2 linked regions of the Bradyrhizobium sp. AZCC 1610 genome follow. Each later gene encodes a partner of the first gene's protein in a complex. Links are inferred from orthologs where the notes say so. Each region holds a gene or a part of one and is shown in the gene's direction. Other genes may lie near its edges. The genes, in order: V1279_RS12625 and dnaG.

The links.
Region 2: the proteins of V1279_RS12625 (region 1) and dnaG are in contact, whole or in part, in a crystal structure (PDB 2R6A), measured with the Geobacillus stearothermophilus proteins. The link is inferred for Bradyrhizobium sp. AZCC 1610 from one-to-one orthologs. Residues at the interface, in WP_033016901.1 of Geobacillus stearothermophilus: Ser13, Glu15, Ala16, Gln18, Glu91, Leu92, Asp94, Ala95, Val96, Pro97, Thr98, Ala99, Ala100, Asn101, Tyr104, Tyr105, Ile108; in WP_049624496.1 of Geobacillus stearothermophilus: Lys456, Leu457, Leu458, Pro459, Ala460, Asn463, Ala464, Leu467, Leu535, Leu536, Ile537, Ala538, Gln544, Glu545, Asp548, Tyr549, His552.

The regions. Positions count from the first base shown.
Region 1 is NZ_JAZHRR010000001.1:2,641,066-2,649,310, reverse strand. Bases 2,495-5,446 are described here. They hold V1279_RS12625 (replicative DNA helicase), read left to right. Parts: upstream 2,495-3,196; coding sequence 3,197-4,696; downstream 4,697-5,446. Other genes in these bases: alr (alanine racemase), read left to right, coding at 4,743-5,446; V1279_RS12630 (hypothetical protein), read left to right, coding at 2,691-2,855; V1279_RS12635 (transcriptional regulator), read right to left, coding at 2,495-2,588. In the rest of the region: V1279_RS12645 (hypothetical protein), read right to left, coding at 1-855; V1279_RS12640 (class I SAM-dependent methyltransferase), read left to right, coding at 1,116-2,366; more of V1279_RS12635, read right to left, coding at 2,388-2,494; more of alr, read left to right, coding at 5,447-5,978; V1279_RS12615 (cysteine rich repeat-containing protein), read right to left, coding at 6,028-6,249; V1279_RS12610 (exodeoxyribonuclease III), read left to right, coding at 6,296-7,066; V1279_RS12605 (tripartite tricarboxylate transporter substrate-binding protein), read left to right, coding at 7,184-8,155; V1279_RS12600 (cupin domain-containing protein), read right to left, coding at 8,172-8,245. UniProt on the Escherichia coli protein: The main replicative DNA helicase, it participates in initiation and elongation during chromosome replication. Travels ahead of the DNA replisome, separating dsDNA into templates for DNA synthesis.
Region 2 is NZ_JAZHRR010000001.1:5,792,852-5,801,027, reverse strand. Bases 5,294-8,176 are described here. They hold dnaG (DNA primase), read left to right. Parts: upstream 5,294-5,665; coding sequence 5,666-7,687; downstream 7,688-8,176. Other genes in these bases: rpoD (RNA polymerase sigma factor RpoD), read left to right, coding at 8,082-8,176; V1279_RS28475 (chlorite dismutase family protein), read right to left, coding at 5,294-5,352. In the rest of the region: V1279_RS28510 (hypothetical protein), read left to right, coding at 1-436; V1279_RS28505 (LysE family translocator), read left to right, coding at 625-1,242; V1279_RS28500 (DUF3592 domain-containing protein), read left to right, coding at 1,314-2,288; V1279_RS28495 (N-formylglutamate amidohydrolase), read right to left, coding at 2,285-3,088; V1279_RS28490 (transglutaminase family protein), read left to right, coding at 3,191-4,111; V1279_RS28480 (gamma-glutamylcyclotransferase family protein), read left to right, coding at 4,243-4,641; more of V1279_RS28475, read right to left, coding at 4,783-5,293. UniProt on the Escherichia coli protein: RNA polymerase that catalyzes the synthesis of short RNA molecules used as primers for DNA polymerase during DNA replication.

The DNA.
Region 1 (8,245 bases):
CGGCTCGCTACCGCTACCGGCGTTCTCCTTGGGAGCATCGACTTTGGCGGTCTCGGATCCGTCCTCGCCTGCCGGCTTTTCCGACTCGCCCACGGGCTTCGCTGGCTCGCCGGCCGGCTTGTCGCTCTCGCCCTTGATCTCGTCGGTCTTGATCGCGTCGGTCTTGGCAGGATCGGTCGCGGCAGTTTCAGCCTTGGCGGCATCCCGCGACGCATCTTCGCTTGCGGCATCGCCAGGGGCCGCCTGTTCAGCTTTCGGCGGTTCTTCGGCGGCGGGCTTGCCCCGTCTACCCTGCTTCTGTCTGACGCCCGATTTGCTGTCGGTCGCGGCCTGCACCGGGGTCTGTCCATCTGCAGGCTTGGCGGCCTCGGGCGCAGCTTGCGGACGTGCCAACCGCTTCGCGTCTCGGCCTGGCCGCGCGCCCTCGCCTTGCGGTGGTGCTCCGTCGGCGTCCGGCCGGGAAGCCTCCTGCGCAGGTGCGGCCGGTGGCTGCCGGCGACCGAGCCGGTCGGGCTGATCCGGCCTTCCGTCCTGCTTGGCGTCCTTCTTCTGCTTCGCCTGATCCTTGCCCTGATACCGGGGGTCGGCCGCCCCGCTGGATATCAGGAAGGAAGAGAGCTGCGAGGCCATGTCGGTGCCCGTCGTATAGTGCTGGCGCAGAAAGCCCGGCAACGACGAAGCCGACGTGTTCTTCAACAGGCCACGCGGACTCTTGTGGCAGGCGCTGCAGGTGTTCGAGAATATCTGGGAGGGGCTCTTGCCGGCGTCGAGATTTTCCACCGCCCGCGCCACACCTGCTGTGAGGCAGCCGATCAGGAGCGTCACCGTCGCTAAACTGAGCGCTCGGCTCAACATTCCCTGCTTCTCCAGACGTGGAATCGCTACCGGCATCGCAAGACGTGGCCGGCGGCGGGGTCACCTTTTAGCCGATTATGACGCGAATGGAAGCACGCTTATTGCGCATCTGCGTGATCGCCACATTCGGGAATATCCGCTTTGACTCCAACACAGTAGCGCCACGGCATCATCGTCCTTATGATTTTTTTGATCCATCCTTGGAACCAGCGGTTCCCTGATGCGTCGGTGTAACGAGCGTTCGCTCCATTGGTGCTTCGATGGATCGGTTGTTGCGTTATTTTTTGGGTCAGTTCATTCGCCGCGGCGCAATGACATTTAAAACTGCGAGCGGAACCCGGTTTACCTGCGGTGACGGAACCGGCCGCCCGGTGTCGGCGCGGTTTCTGACCGAACGGACCCAGCGCCGGATCCTGCTCAATCCCGAACTGGCGCTCGGCGAAGCCTACATGGACGGCACATTCGTGGTCGAGGATGGCTCGATCACGGACGCGCTGGAGATCCTGCTCGGCCAGCCCGAAATGCTCCCACGCTGGGCCAAGCTGCAATGGTGGCTGCGCTATTTCAGCCGGCACGCCAGGCAATTCAATTGGCGCGGCCGGGCGAGAAACAACGTCGCCCATCACTATGACCTCGACGGGCGGCTCTATTCCCTCTTCCTCGACGCCGACAAGCAATATAGCTGCGCCTATTTCGAAACGCCGGACACGACCCTCGACGATGCCCAGCTCGCCAAGAAACGCCACCTTGCCGCCAAGCTCCTGATCGGGCGCGGCAACCGCGTGCTCGACATCGGCTCGGGCTGGGGCGGCCTTGGCCTCTATCTCGCCGAAATGACCGGCGCCGATGTCACCGGCATCACGCTGTCGTCGGAGCAATTGCTGTCCTCGAATGCCCGCGCCGCCGAAAAGAACCTGACGGGGTCGGCAAGATTCCTGCCGAGCGATTACCGCGATATTGCCGGCCCGTTCGACCGCATCGTTTCGGTCGGCATGTTCGAACACGTCGGCATCGACTTCTATGAAACCTATTTCCGGCGCTGCGCCGAACTTCTCAGCGACGACGGCGTCATGGTGCTGCACTCGATCGGCCGCTCTACCGGGCCCGACGTGACGAGCCCATGGATCACGAAATACATCTTCCCGGGCGGCTATATCCCCGCCCTTTCCGAGGTCGTTCCCGCGATCGAGAAGGCGGGCCTTCTGGTCTGCGACATCGAAATCCTGCGGCTGCATTATGCGGAAACGCTGAAGGCCTGGCGCGACCGCTTCCTGGCGCGGCGCGAAGAGGCGGTGCGCCTCTATGACGAGCGTTTTGCCCGCATGTGGGAATTTTATCTGGCGGCGTCGGAAATGTCGTTCCGGAAGCAAAACCTGATGAATTTCCAGATCCAGCTCACCAAGCGCCAGGGGATCGTGCCGATGACGCGGGATTACATTACCCGGGAAGAAGCCAGGCTGCGCGGGATGGAACCCGGGAGGCAGCCGCGGCTGCAGTTGGCGGGCGAATAGTCCGCCCCGATCGCGGTGGCCTCAGTTCCGCAGGCTGTACGCCGAGGCATAGGGCGTCAACGCCGGACGGGCGAGTTGGGCTCGCAACGCTGCGAGCAGCTGATCATCACAGGGTATGGCACGCAGTTCCGGGCGCGAAATCTCTTCCATCGTGTCGATCAGCATCGACAGCCACAAGCGCTGGCCGCTTGCCGATCGCCATCCCGGGATTTGCTGACCCATCGCCTGTCCTTCTCGTCCGTTACAACAGGCAACTCGAAAATCGCCGGCCCGTTCCCGATTCCGTAACCAATCCATTCTGCGGCGAAGAAAATCACACCCGATGTGATCTACTTCACAAAAGCCCTCGGCGGCCCGTCGTACATTTCCGCCATGAGCCGGCAGACCTACCCAGCCCCGTTCGATTCCGACATCAGGATCGACTACGCTTTGATCGTAGCCGGCGTGGGCGCTGCCTTGTTCGCGTTCATCTACCTGATCCTGGTTTGATCAACGCTTAAGACGCGGATCGAAAACGTCTCCCCGCGTTCGGATGTGTCTGTCCAAGTCGCGGTAAGGTTCAGACTCTCCTAAGATTTTACCTAAGACTTTCCTTGCCTTGGCATTTTTGGCGAAGGCGCTCCCCGCGTCACCCGGTTCTGGCCGCAACCCCGTCAAGGGAAGACGTCTGCCCGTCGGGATGATTCACACCTTACATGTGTGAATCGTGCATAAGGCAGCTTCACACTTTCGCCAGGCCCGCGAGTGGCGCTTTATCGCCCCCCACTCGGGAATCGCGACCTCCCCGCGGAATCCCAACAACGCCAAGAATCTGAAGCATAATCCGACCCATGGCTTTGACTGATTCGAACGTCCTCAAACTCGCTCCCGACGCGGGAACTCCGGTCTACCGGAGCGCACCGCACAATATCGAGGCGGAGCAGAGCCTGTTGGGCGCCATCCTGGTCAACAACGACGCGTTCTACCGGGTTTCCGACTTTCTGGAGCCGAAGCACTTCTTCGAGCCGATCCACCAGACCATTTTCGAGACCGCCGGCAGCCTGATTCGAATGGGCAAGGTCGCGACTCCAGTGACGTTGAAAACCTTCCTGCCCGCCGATACCGATATCGGCGGCATGACGGTTGGCCAATACCTCGCGCGTCTCGCGGCCGAGGCCACCACGATCATCAACGCGCAGGACTACGGCCGCACGGTCTACGATATGTCGCTGCGCCGCGACCTGATCCGAATCGGCGAGGACATGGTCAATGTCGCCTTCGATGCGCCGGTGGACTTTACGCCGCGCACGCAGATCGAGGATGCCGAGCGCCAGCTTTACGAGCTTGCCGAGTCCGGCCGTTACGACGGCGGCTTCCAGCGTTTCTCGCAGGCGCTGACCACTGCAGTCGACATGGCGGCCAAGGCCTTCCAGCGCGACGGCAACCTGTCGGGCATTGCCACGGGCTTGCGCGATCTCGACACCAAGATGGGCGGGCTGCAGGCGTCCGACTTGATCATCGTCGCCGGCCGCCCCGGCATGGGCAAGACGGCGCTCGCCACCAACATCGCCTACAACATCGCCAAGGCGCATCGCGCCGAGGTGCAGGCCGACGGCACGATGAAATCCGTCAATGGCGGCATCGTCGGCTTCTTCTCCTGCGAAATGTCCGCCGAGCAGCTCGCCACACGTATTCTTGCCGAACAGACCAGCATCGCCTCCAGCATGATCCGCCGCGGCGGCATCAGCGAGGCCGATTTCGAGAAGATCCGGGACTATTCGATCGAGCTGCAGTCGCTGCCGCTCTACGTCGACGAAACCGGCGGCCTGTCGATCTCGCAGCTCACCGCGCGCGCCCGCCGGCTGAAGCGGCAAAAGGGCCTCGACATGATCGTGATCGACTACATCCAGCTGCTGCAGGGATCGGGCAAGCGTTCCGACAACCGCGTGCAGGAAGTAACCGAGATCACCACCAACCTCAAGGCGCTGGCAAAAGAACTTAACGTTCCGATCATCGCCCTGTCGCAGCTCTCGCGTCAGGTTGAAAATCGCGACGACAAGCGGCCGCAACTGGCCGACCTGCGTGAATCCGGCTCGATCGAACAGGACGCCGACGTCGTGATCTTCGTGTATCGCGAGGAATATTACCTCGCCAACAAGGAGCCGCGGATCGGCACGCCCGAATACGAAAAATGGCAGCTCGACATGTCGCTGGTGCACGGCAAGGCCGAAATCATCATCGGCAAGCAGCGCCACGGCCCCACCGGGACCGTGGAAGTACAGTTCGAAGGCCAGTTCACGCGCTTCAGCGATCTCGCACAGGATGGCCACTTGCCCGACCGCGGCTATTGAGGCGAACTGCGGTTGAACCGCCGCGTTCCGCCGCGTAAAATGGGGCATGAACATCGCCCCCGATCCCAAATCCATCCCGCACGGTACCCCGCTCTCGCCCGAAGCTAACCGGGCTGCCGCGCTTGCGAGCGCGACCGGCGTGCTCACGGTCGACCTCGACGCCATCGTCGCCAACTGGCGCAAGCTCGAGAAGACGGCGGTGCCGGCCGAATGCGCCGGTGTCGTGAAGGCGGACGCTTATGGCTGCGGCGCCGAGCAGGTCGCGCGCGCCCTTTCTGGCGCCGGCTGCAAGACGTTTTTCGTCGCCACCCTCGATGAGGCCCGCGTGGTTCGCGCCGCGGCGCCCGCGGCCGCAATCTACGTGCTCGACGGCTTCTTCCAGAATACCGGCGAGGCCTACGCCAGGATCGACTGCAAGCCCGTGATCGGCGACCTCAACGAACTCGCCGAATGGGATGTGTTCTGCCGCCGCTCCGGTTGGTCGGGCGGCGCGGCCATTCACATCGATACCGGCATGAACCGGCTCGGACTGACTGTCACCGAGGCGCAGGGCATCATCCCGCGGATCAACGCCGGCGATCACGGCATTACGCTCGTGATGAGCCACCTCGCCTCCGCCGAACTGCTCAACAATCCCGCCAACGCCAGGCAGCTCACGGCTTTCCGCGAGATCGCGAGCGTGTTCTCCAGCGTACCGGCGTCGCTGGCGAATTCGTCCGGCGTTTTTCTGGGCGCCCAATTCCAGTTCGACCTGGTGCGGCCGGGCTGTGCGCTTTACGGCATCAATCCGACGCCGGAAGCCGACAATCCGATGCAGCCGGTCGTCGAACTGAAGGCACGCATCGTGCAGATCCGCAACGTCGAGCGCGGCGATACCGTCGGCTATGGCGGCACCTGGACGGCGCGGCGTCCGACCCGATTAGCGATCGTTTCCGCGGGCTATGCCGACGGCTATTTCCGCGCCGCCAGCGCCAATGACGGCACCCGCGGCGCCGAGGTGGTGGTCGCCGGCAAGCGCTGCCCGATCGCGGGGCGGATTTCGATGGACCTGACGGCCGTCGACGTCACCGATCTCGACAAGAATGCCGTGCGGCGCGGCCATATGGTGACGCTGATCGGCGAAGGCATTACGGTCGACGAACTCGCCCACCATTTCGGCACCATCGGCTACGAGGTGTTGACCAGTCTTGGCAAACGCTACGTGCGAATCTACAAGGGCGGCAATGCCGTTGTAGAGCCCTCCGCTCCGCCTCCAGCGGAGCCGGCTGCCGCTTCCACCTAGTTCTTCGTTCCCAGGGTTGCTTCGCGGCGCCTCATGTCGAGGTTGTGTCTTACTGTGTCTTCCGGTTAGCCAACACTTTCTTGCAGGTGTCACTGAGTTGGTGCTGCTGCTTGTTCAGACATGCGACGACACGGCCGCCGCCGGGCGGCGTGCCGGCGCAATATTTGTCATAGTCCGCCTTGCAGGCGCCGCGCCCGTCGGCGGTCTGAGCAACCGCGGATCCGGAGCATCCAATGGCGAGCACGAGAACGGCGAAGCGTAGTTTCGACATGAAGTCTCCGGATGTCAGCGAGCGCAGTGATGCCGGCTAGCTCTACATGAAGATCGCGACCTTCAACATTAATAATGTCAACCGCCGCCTGCCGAACCTGTTGCGCTGGCTGCGCGCGGCTAAACCCGACGTCGTCTGTCTGCAGGAACTGAAATCGACCGATGCCGAGTTCCCGATTGTAGCTATCGAGAAAGCCGGCTACGGCGCGGTGTGGCGCGGACAAAGAACCTGGAATGGCGTTGCCATTCTGGCGCGCAACGCCGAGCCGGTATTGACCCGGACCGCGCTGCCCGGCGATCGCGATGATGACGAGGCGCGCTATATCGAGGCCGCCGTCAACGGCGTCATCCTCACCAGCCTCTATCTGCCGAACGGCAACCCGCAGCCCGGACCGAAATTCGATTACAAGCTCGACTGGTTCAAACGGCTGCGGTCGCATGCCGGCAAACTGCTCAAGCAGGATATCCCGGTGGTGCTGGCCGGCGACTACAATGTCGCGCCGACGTCGTCAGATATCTATCCGACAAAGTCCTGGGACAAGGACGCGTTGATCCAGCCGAAGAGCCGCGATGCGTTCAAGGCGCTGGTGGACCAGGGGTGGACGGATGCGATCCGGACGCTGCATCCGTCGAAACCGATGTTCACGTTCTGGGATTACAAGCGCAACCGCTGGCCGCGCGACGCCGGGCTGCGGCTCGATCATCTGTTGCTCAGCCCGGCTATCGCGCCGCGCCTGATCAAGGCCGGCGTCGATCGCGAGATACGCGGCGAGGAAGGCGCCAGCGACCATGCGCCGGCGTGGATCGTGCTGAAGTAGGCAGGATTATTGCGGCGTGATGCCCGCCGCCTGGCAGGCAGTTTCTTTCGCACTACGAACCAGAGATTGTTATGCTTCGCGCAAGCCTCAAAGCAGGCAATGACGGGAGGAACGCGCGTGAGAATCTTGAAGACGGTCGCGATGGCAGCAGCACTTCTTTGTGCGCTCGTGAATTCTGCTGCAGCCGCGGATGACGACTACCCTTCCCGTCCAATCACGCTGACGCATGGATTTGGCGCCGGCGGCAACGCCGATGCGATCGCGCGTATCGTAGCCGATGGCCTTTCCCGGCGGCTTGGCAAACCCGTCATCGTGGAAGCCCGCCCGGGCGCCGGCGGCAACATCGCATCCGACCGCGCCGCAAAGGCCGCGCCGGACGGCTACACACTGATCATGCTGACGGGCGGCCACGCGGTCTCGGCCGCCATGTACAAGGCGCTGCCGTTTGACCCGGTCGAGGATTTCCAGATGATTTCGACGGTGGTGTTCTTTCCCTTCGTCGTCGCCGTCAAATCGAGCCACCGGTTTCAGACGCTTGCAGATTTGATTGCGGAAGCGAAAGCCAAACCAGACACGCTGACCTATAGCTCGGTCGGCGTCGGATCGACGCAACATCTGGTTGGCGAATTGCTGTCGGCGATGGCCGGCATCAGGATGATCCACGTGCCCTACAAGGGCGGCGGCGGCCCCATCAACGACCTGCTCGGCGGCCAGATCGATATTCTGATCGACACGCTGACCATCACCGCCCCGCAACTTACGGCCGGCACGATACGAGGCCTCGGCGCGACCAGCCAAGCCCCATGGTTTTCGATTCCCGACGTCCCGCCGATCGCCGCAACCGTCTCGGGTTACGAGGTTCGATCCTGGCTCGGCATCGCGACCAGCAAGAAGGTTCCTCAACCCGTCATCGACAAACTCAATCGCGAATTGCGTGCAGTTCTCGAAATGCGCGACACCAAAAGCAAGCTGCAGGTCATGGGAAACGAGGTCCGCAGCGGTTCTCCCGACGACATGCGCAGCATGATCGTCTCCGAGATTTCCCGCTGGAAGCGAGTGATCGACACTGCGGGAATTCCAAGGCAATGACCGGAAGACGGTGAAGTCAGCTCTTGCGGGTGTGCCCCCAGGCCGCGTCCCAATCCTCGCCGGCGGCGTCGATGACGCGGCCGTCGGCCT
Region 2 (8,176 bases), 3.1 Mb from region 1 along the record:
CGCCTGGCCGTTTCCCCGCGATGGTTGGCCCGCAGGCAAGGCCTTTCGCTGCGGCGTGGCTACGTGCGGCGGCGAGGTGGAGCTTTACCTGCGGCCGAAGATGGGTTTCTGCAACTGCGATCGCGGCGTCACCGACGACGACGAGGTCGATCGCGTCGCCGATCTCGATCTGATGAGCCAGCATTTTGCGCCGCTCGCGCCTGGCGATATTGTTCGGCTCGCCGATATGCCCGGCCGGATCAGGGCCTATGACCTCAAAATGCCCGACGGTTCACCGCACATCGCCGTCGGCGTCGCGGTCTCGCGCCGCTGCGATCTCCTCGTCGCGGTCGCGCGCGGCCGGGGTGACGCTTCCGAGGTGCGGCGCGCGGCGCTGGCGTTTCTGGCAACCGGCGAAATGACGCGCTGGATGACGGCTGCGATGGAAGGGCGTTGAAATATCTCCGTCATGCCCGGGCAAAAGCGCGAAGCGCGTCTTCGCGCCAGATATCCCGGCCATCCACGTCTTTTTATCGGTCGCGCTTTGCGATAAGACGTGGATGGCCGGGCATAGGCGAGCGGAAGCGACGCCGTCCTTCAGACGGCTATGCCCGGCCATGACGTTTCTCTCACCGGAATCTCCCCATGTCCCTTCAAGCCTATCTCGCCTTTGTCGCTGCCTGCATCGCGCTGGCGCTGTTGCCGGGTCCGGTGGTAACGCTGTTGATCGCCAACGGCCTGCGGCATGGCACCCGCGCGGCGCTGATCAATTGCGCCGGCGCGCAAACCGGCCTCGCCATCGTGATCGGTATCGTCGCGGTCGGCCTGACCTCGCTGATGGCGACCATGGGCTACTGGTTCGACTGGGTGCGCTTTGCAGGCGCCGCCTACCTCATCTGGCTCGGTATCAAGCTGATCCGTTCGCCGGTCGAAGGTGTCAACGCTGACGAGCCACCACCGCCGCCACGCGGCGGGTTTTTCCTGCAGGGATTTCTGGTGCTGCTCTCTAACCCGAAGGTGCTGGTGTTCTTCGGCGCCTTCATTCCGCAGTTCATGGACATGGAGAAGGACCACCTTCCGCAGGTGGCGCTGCTCGGCATCACCTTCATGGTGATCGCCGCCTCGACCGACGCGGTCTACGCGCTGTTGGCCGGCCGGGCGCGATTGTTCTTCTCCAAGCAGCGCACGCGGCTGCTGTCGCGCGTCTCCGGCGGCTTCATGATCGGTGGCGGTATCTGGCTGGCGCTGACGCGGGCAAAGTAAATCCGCTGGCGCTGTTGAACCCGCGACGGCGGCGGCACGTCTAATCCAGCGCCGTCGTTGGGGGATGACCGATGCCCGATCTGCCGTGGTTCGTCTATGCGATGCTGCTCGCCCCGCTCGGGCTGATCCTCGCCGCCGCCACCTACAAGTCGCTGCAGGTGCGCGCCGCGCGCGAATGGCCGTCGACCGCCGGCAAGGTGGTGGTCTCGAAAGCCGAGGTGCGCAAGGTCAAGGTGATCGATGGCGACCGGGAGGAGGGGCATCGCTTCGAGGAGCGCAACTTCGCCGACATCGTCTACGAATATTCGGTTGCGGGCAGGAAACTGCGCAACAACCGCGTCAGCATCGGCGAGGACCTTGGAAATTTCCAGGTCGCCGAAACCATCGCCAAATATCCGGTCGGCGCTGTCGTTACCGCTTTTTACAATCCGCTGCATCCGGACCAGGCGGTGCTGGAGCGCGACCTGCCGAAGGGTATGTGGGGTTGTCTCGGCATCGGCACCGCGATCGTGCTGGCGATCGTGTTCGGCTCGGCGGTCGGCCTGCATCAGATCACCGAGTTCGTCTCGACGCGGCTCCCACACCCGGAAAATTCTGCAGCGGCCGTTGCCTTCGGCGCTTTCGGCACCGCCGTGGCGCTGTTTGCGCTGGTCCTGCATCGGCATGCATCGCTGGCGATGAAATGGCCTGTCGTGACGGGCGCGATCAAGCTTTCCGACATCGAGCAGTACCGCGCTGCGCCTAAGGATGGACGGTCGCGCGGCCAGACCATGTATCAGCGCAGGGTGTCTTACATCTACAAGTACAACAATCTCACCTACACCAATACGCATGCGACGCTTGCGAGCAGCGTCGCGTCCACCTCGAGTTGGCTAGTTCGCAAATCCACCACTGATTACAAGAACGGTGCCAGCGTGAAGGTCCGGGTCAACCCTGATAATCCATCGCAGGCCACGCTCGAGCCGCGCACGGGCTTCGTCTGGCTGCTATGGCTCGCCGCCGCAGCGATCTGGGGCGTGGCGTATTACGCCGCCGTCCACGGCTAGGCGTACAATAATTGCCGCGCCCGCATCATGTTTTCGACCTCGCCAAGAATCCGCGCAAGCCGCTCCGCCCACGCCTTCTCTCCGGCGGGATCGCCGATCAAATCCTGGCGGATTTCGATTCCCGTGTTCATCAACCCGCGTGCCTCGCCGTGCACGGGGATGGTGTAGTCGGTCTCGTCGCTGACTGCATAGGGTTCGTTGTCACCGACCACGAGATCGCCCTCGGCGCGCAGCAGCTTTAGCAGCAGCGGCGGCAGATGCGTGTCGCGATGATAGAGCGTGCCGATATGCCAGGGCCGCGCGATCCCGGCATAGACGGGCGTAAAACTGTGCAGCGACACCAGCACCGTCGGCATATCGGCGCTCGCGCGCTGGTCGATGATCTCGTCGATGCGCCGGTGATAGGGATCGAAGATCTGCGCGCGTCGTATCTCGGCGGCCTCGCGCGAAATGCCTTCATTGCCTGAAATCGTCGTGGCCTCGCTGATGCGCGGGATCGCGCTTGCGACATGGGGCGGGCGGTTGCAGTCGATGACGAGTCGCGAATAGCGCTGCACGATCAGATGGGCGTTGAGATGCGCCGACAGCGCCTCCGCGACGCCGGCAATCCCGATGTCCCAGGCGATATGGCGCGTCAATTCACTCTCCGGCAGGCCGAGGTCGCCGAGCACGCGCGGAATGAGCCTTCCGTAATGGTCGCAGGTCAACAGGAACGGCGACCGTCCCGCTGCGTTAAACTCGCGGACCGGAGGAACATCTTCGGAGCTGAGGAGGAGGGTTGTGCTGGCGGCGGCGTCCAAAGCGTTTTCCTTACAGCGGTGCCTATCGAAACGGCACCCCGATCTACAATTGAGCAGGATTTGGTCTAGATCAGACGTACCAGAATCGACGATTGTTTGACGATGCCGCTCCTGACCATCAACCACAAGACCGTTTATCGCTACACCCGCCCGGTCGCGTTCGGCGAGCACCGCATCATGCTGCGGCCGCTGCCGGGCCATGATTTGCGGATACGCGCAAGCCACCTCGAGATCGAACCGAAGCCGATGCAGCTGCGCTGGATCCACGACGTGTTCGGCAACACCGTCGCGATCGCGACCTTCGACGAGCGCGCCGATACCTTGTCGTTCACGGCGACCGCCACCGTCGAGCACAATCCGGCGGAAGAGTTCGCGCTGACCGCGGACGATCCCGCTCATTTCTATCCGTTCCTCTACGACGACGAGGAATTTCCCGACCTGTTGCAGTTCGTCACGCCGCAATATGGCGATCCCAATGGCGAGCTGTCGGCCTGGGCGCGAAAATTTCTCGACGCCGAGGGGCCGACGCCGACCTTCAACATCCTGAGCGGCATGACGCATGGCATTCGCGAGGCCTTCAATTATCGCAAGCGCCACGAGCAGGGCACCCAGCATCCGCTCGACACGCTGCAGACCGGATCCGGCACCTGCCGCGACTATGCGCTGTTCATGATCGAGGCGCTGCGCCGGCTCGGCATCGCCGCGCGATTTGTGTCCGGCTACATCTTCATTCCCGGCGACGGCGCGCATGGTCATGTCGGCGGCGGCTCGACGCATGCCTGGGTGCAGGTCTATCTGCCGAGTGCGGGGTGGATCGAGTTCGATCCGACCAATGGCATCGTCGGCACCCGCGATCTCATCCGGGTGGCGGTGGCGCGCGATCCGCGCCAGGCGGTCCCGCTGCACGGGACGTATCTCGGCCCAACCGATGCGTTCGCCGGCATGGAGGTCGATATCAGCGTCGTCTCGGCCGGCGAGGCGACAGCAGCGCAACACGGGGAACAGCAGGCGGAAAAGGTCTGACCCATGGAGAGATGCCGCCGACGTCGCGCTGTCCACGAGTTTCGGGCGGATTGATCTGGTGAAGTTTTTCGTCATCAGCGACGAGGTCGTGCCGGCTTGATCCCGGGCGCATTGACGGGATAACTGCGCGCATGATTTCAGATCGTCTGTTCGTCTACGGCACGCTGATGCGCGGCTTCGACCATCCGATGGCGCAGCTTTTGTCGCGCAGCGCGGATTTTTTGGGCGCAGCCACCTGCCGCGGCCGGCTCTACCTCATCAAGCATTATCCGGGGCTGGTGCTCTCGGATGACGCCGGCGACGTCGTGTTCGGCGAACTGTATCGCCTGCGCGACCGCGACGCGCTGCTCGGCGAACTCGACATGTATGAAGCCTGCGGCGCAGGCTTTCCGGAACCGACCGAATATATCCGCCGCATGCTGTCCGTGACGCACGCGGACGGCGCGGCCGGCGAAGCGTGGACCTATGTCTATAACTGGCCGGTCACCGGCCTGCCACAGATCGCCTCGGGCAAGTTTCTGGAGCAGTAGCTCTCTTGTCCCGGACCAGGTGCGGCGCGTAGCGCTGCGCCGCAGAGCCGGGACCCAAGGCCACGCCTGTTATGCCGCAAGAGTGGGCCCCGGCGTAGCAGCGCATCGCTTTCGCGCTGCGCAGCATCCGGGGCACGAGAATCAAACACCCGCATCCAGCCGCTCGCGCTCCATGCGGATATCCACCTCGCGCTCGACATAGCGCCATTCCTCAGTGGCGCGCAGCGTGTGGACCAACTCCTCGAACCTGTCAGCATCGGCGGGCGCGTATTCGAACCAGGTCAGGAAGTCGAAGGGCTCGCCGAGATCGCGGCAGTGATAGAGCTGACGGGCGACCGTCGGCAGATATTTCAGGCTCGCCGCAATGTGGTGCGATCTGTCCTCAAAAATCTGCCGCCGCTCTTCCTGCGTCAGCTCCCACCACGCCGCCGATTTCTTGATCGGGATCAGCGCGGCGCAGGTTGCCTCGGGGCGGCCGATCTCGGCTCGAACGGCATCAAGCCGTTTCTTTTCGTCGCGCTCGGTATAGCGCAGGTGGCTGGCGACGCCGGCCAGCCGCCAGGAGGTCGGCGAGGGCAGGATCGGCAGCGCGATCGATAGCGAATGCACGACCGACAGGGCCGGCGTCGGCGAAAGCGACGCGCCCCTGACCGGCCCGAACCGCGTCACCCGCCACGCCCCGCTATGGCCGCCCCGGAAAACCGTGAACATGGAGGTATGGAAGCCCGGAACGGGGATGGGTTCAAGCGGAGTCGACGCCGCATACTACGTCATGCCCGGGCTTGACCCGGGCATCCACGTCTTTCTTGCTGGCGATGCCAAAGACGTGGGTGGCCGGGACATAGGCGAGCGGAAGCGACGCCGTCCTTCGGACGGCTATGCCCGGCCATGACGAAGGAGGGATTGTGCCGCTTCCGGCCCTGTGAATAGCCGGGAGAAGCCCGACAACCTTCGTATTTTCCCGGCGCATCCCTATATCGATGATCGGTTGGCAACCGCCACGACTCAGGCAAAAACTCACCCCATGCGCTTCTCGCCTCAATTCCTCGACGAACTGCGCGCCCGGCTTCCGGTCTCGGAAGTCGTGGGCCGCCGCGTCAAGTTAAAGAAGGCGGGGCGGGAGTTTAAGGGGCTGTCGCCGTTCCAGCAGGAGAAGTCGCCGTCGTTCACGGTCAACGACCAGAAGGGCTTTTACCACGACTTCTCCTCCGGCAAGCATGGCGACATCATCTCGTTTTTGATGGAGACCGAGGGCGTCGGCTTCGCGGAAGCCGTCGAGCGCCTTGCCGCGATGGCCGGCATGGCGCTGCCGGCGGCGACCCCTGACGCCGCGCGGCACGAGCAGCGCCGCAAGACGCTCCATGACGTAATGGAACTCGCGGCAAAATTCTTTGCCGACACGCTGGCGTCGCGTAACGGCGCCAAGGCGCGCGGCTATCTCGGCGACCGCGGCATTTCTCCGGCGACGCAGCTGCAGTTTCGCCTTGGCTATGCGCCGCCGGATCGTTTCGCGCTGAAGGAGCATCTGGGCGCACAGGGCATTTCGACCGAGGACATGGTGGAGGCGGGGCTGCTGGTGGCGGGCGAGGACAAGCCCGTTCCGTTCGATCGTTTCAAGGATCGCGTGATGTTTCCGATCACCGATGCGAGGGGCCGCGTCATCGCCTTCGGCGGCCGCGCGCTGGAAAAGGACGTTCCGGCAAAATACCTGAACTCGCCGGAAACACCGCTGTTTCACAAGGGCGACAATCTCTACAACCTGTCAACCGCGCGGCAGGCGACGCATAACGGCTCGCCATTGATCGTGGTCGAAGGCTATGTCGACGTCATCGCCATGGTCACTGCGGGCTTTGGTGGCGCCGTCGCGCCGCTCGGCACGGCGCTCACCGAAAACCAGCTCGCGCTGCTCTGGAAGATGGCGGACGAGCCGATCCTCTGTTTCGACGGCGACCGCGCCGGGCAAAAGGCGGCCTATCGCGCCGCCGACCTGGCGCTGCCTGCTCTCCTTCCCGGCAAGAGCCTGCGCTTTGCGCTGCTGCCGGAAGGCCAGGACCCTGACGATCTCGCGCGCTCAGGTGGGCGCGGCGCGATCGAGGAAGTGATATCAGCCGCGCGTTCGCTATCTGACATGCTCTGGTCGCGCGAGATCGAGGGCGGCAGTTTTGCCACGCCGGAGCGGCGTGCGGCGCTGGAAGCGCGGATTGGCGAACTCAGTAACGGCATTCGTGACGAGGTCGTGCGGCGTTACTATCGCCAGGATCTGGCCGAGCGCCTGCAGCGCACTTTTGCGCCGGACGGCGGCCGCGGCGGTTACGGCAGGGGCAATTTCCGCGGGGGAGGGGGAAGCGAATCAGGTCGCCGTTTTGCCCCGCGCAGCGGCTTCAACCAGGGCCCCGCTGGCCGATTCGCCGCCCGGGGCGGGCGCGGGCCGGGGGCGGGCACAAGCCCCGTGATCGCGTCCGGCCCCTACCAGGCGGCCAGCCCGCAGCTCGCGACCAGCCCGATCATGCGCGGCCAGCGCAGCGCCATGTCCCGCCGCGAGGCGCTGATTTTGCAGTCCCTGATCAATCACCCGTGGCTCCTGCACGACCATCTGGAGGAGGTGGCCGCGCTGGAACTGGCCCATCCCGAGGCAAATAAGTTGCGCGCCGGCGTTATCGCGGCCTTCGCCAACGACCATCACCATTCTCCTGACGTCGAGGAGCAGGCCGAGAAAATGCGGGCCGATCTTGAGGCGCGCGGATTAGGCGAGGTTCTTCAAAGGGTTGAGCGGGCGATCACGACCTCGGCCGTGTGGGGCACCAAGCCCGGCGCGGCGCGGGAAGATGTTTTGGCCACCTGGCAGCAACTCGTTGTCTTGCATCAGAAAACGCACGCCCTACTTAGGGAGAAGAAAGATGCCGAACTGGCGTTGGGCGATGAGCCCAGTGAGTCCAATCTGGCATGGCTTAAGGACGTGAGCGCCCGGCTGGAGTCGCTCGACGGCACGGAGGCCCTGATCGAGGGTTTTGGCGAGCTTTCGGGCCGGTTCCTGAAGAGCGTGTGATAAAAAAATGATGCGGACGGCGGCGGCCGTGCCCGCAAAAAGACTCGCCAAATCCATGGTTTGGCGGCAAAAACAGGGTTAAGCGAAGCTTAATAGTCCGAAGGTTACTTTAACGGCGCCGAAGGGCTATTGGCATAACACCGGCGATGGCGGTCAAAGGGGTGGCGACAGTCTGCGCCGCCCTTTGCGCGTCGTGAGCATGCGGAATATTCAGGGGGCACGGGCGTGATCCGGAAAAGTGGATATCCGGTTTTCCGAAACGATCACGCGCTAAGAGCAAGGATCTAGCGGGTTGGCTTTTCAAACAAAAGACATCCCGCCGACGACTTCAGTAATTCAGAGGCGGGTGGCGTTGCGCGCCATCCCGCACGAGCGCGTTTCGGGAGCTTGATGAATGGCCACCAAGGCAAAGACGCTGCAGGTTAAAGACAAGGAAAAAGACGACAAGGCAGCGGACGCCCCTGAGAAGGATTCTGCCGACGCGCCGTC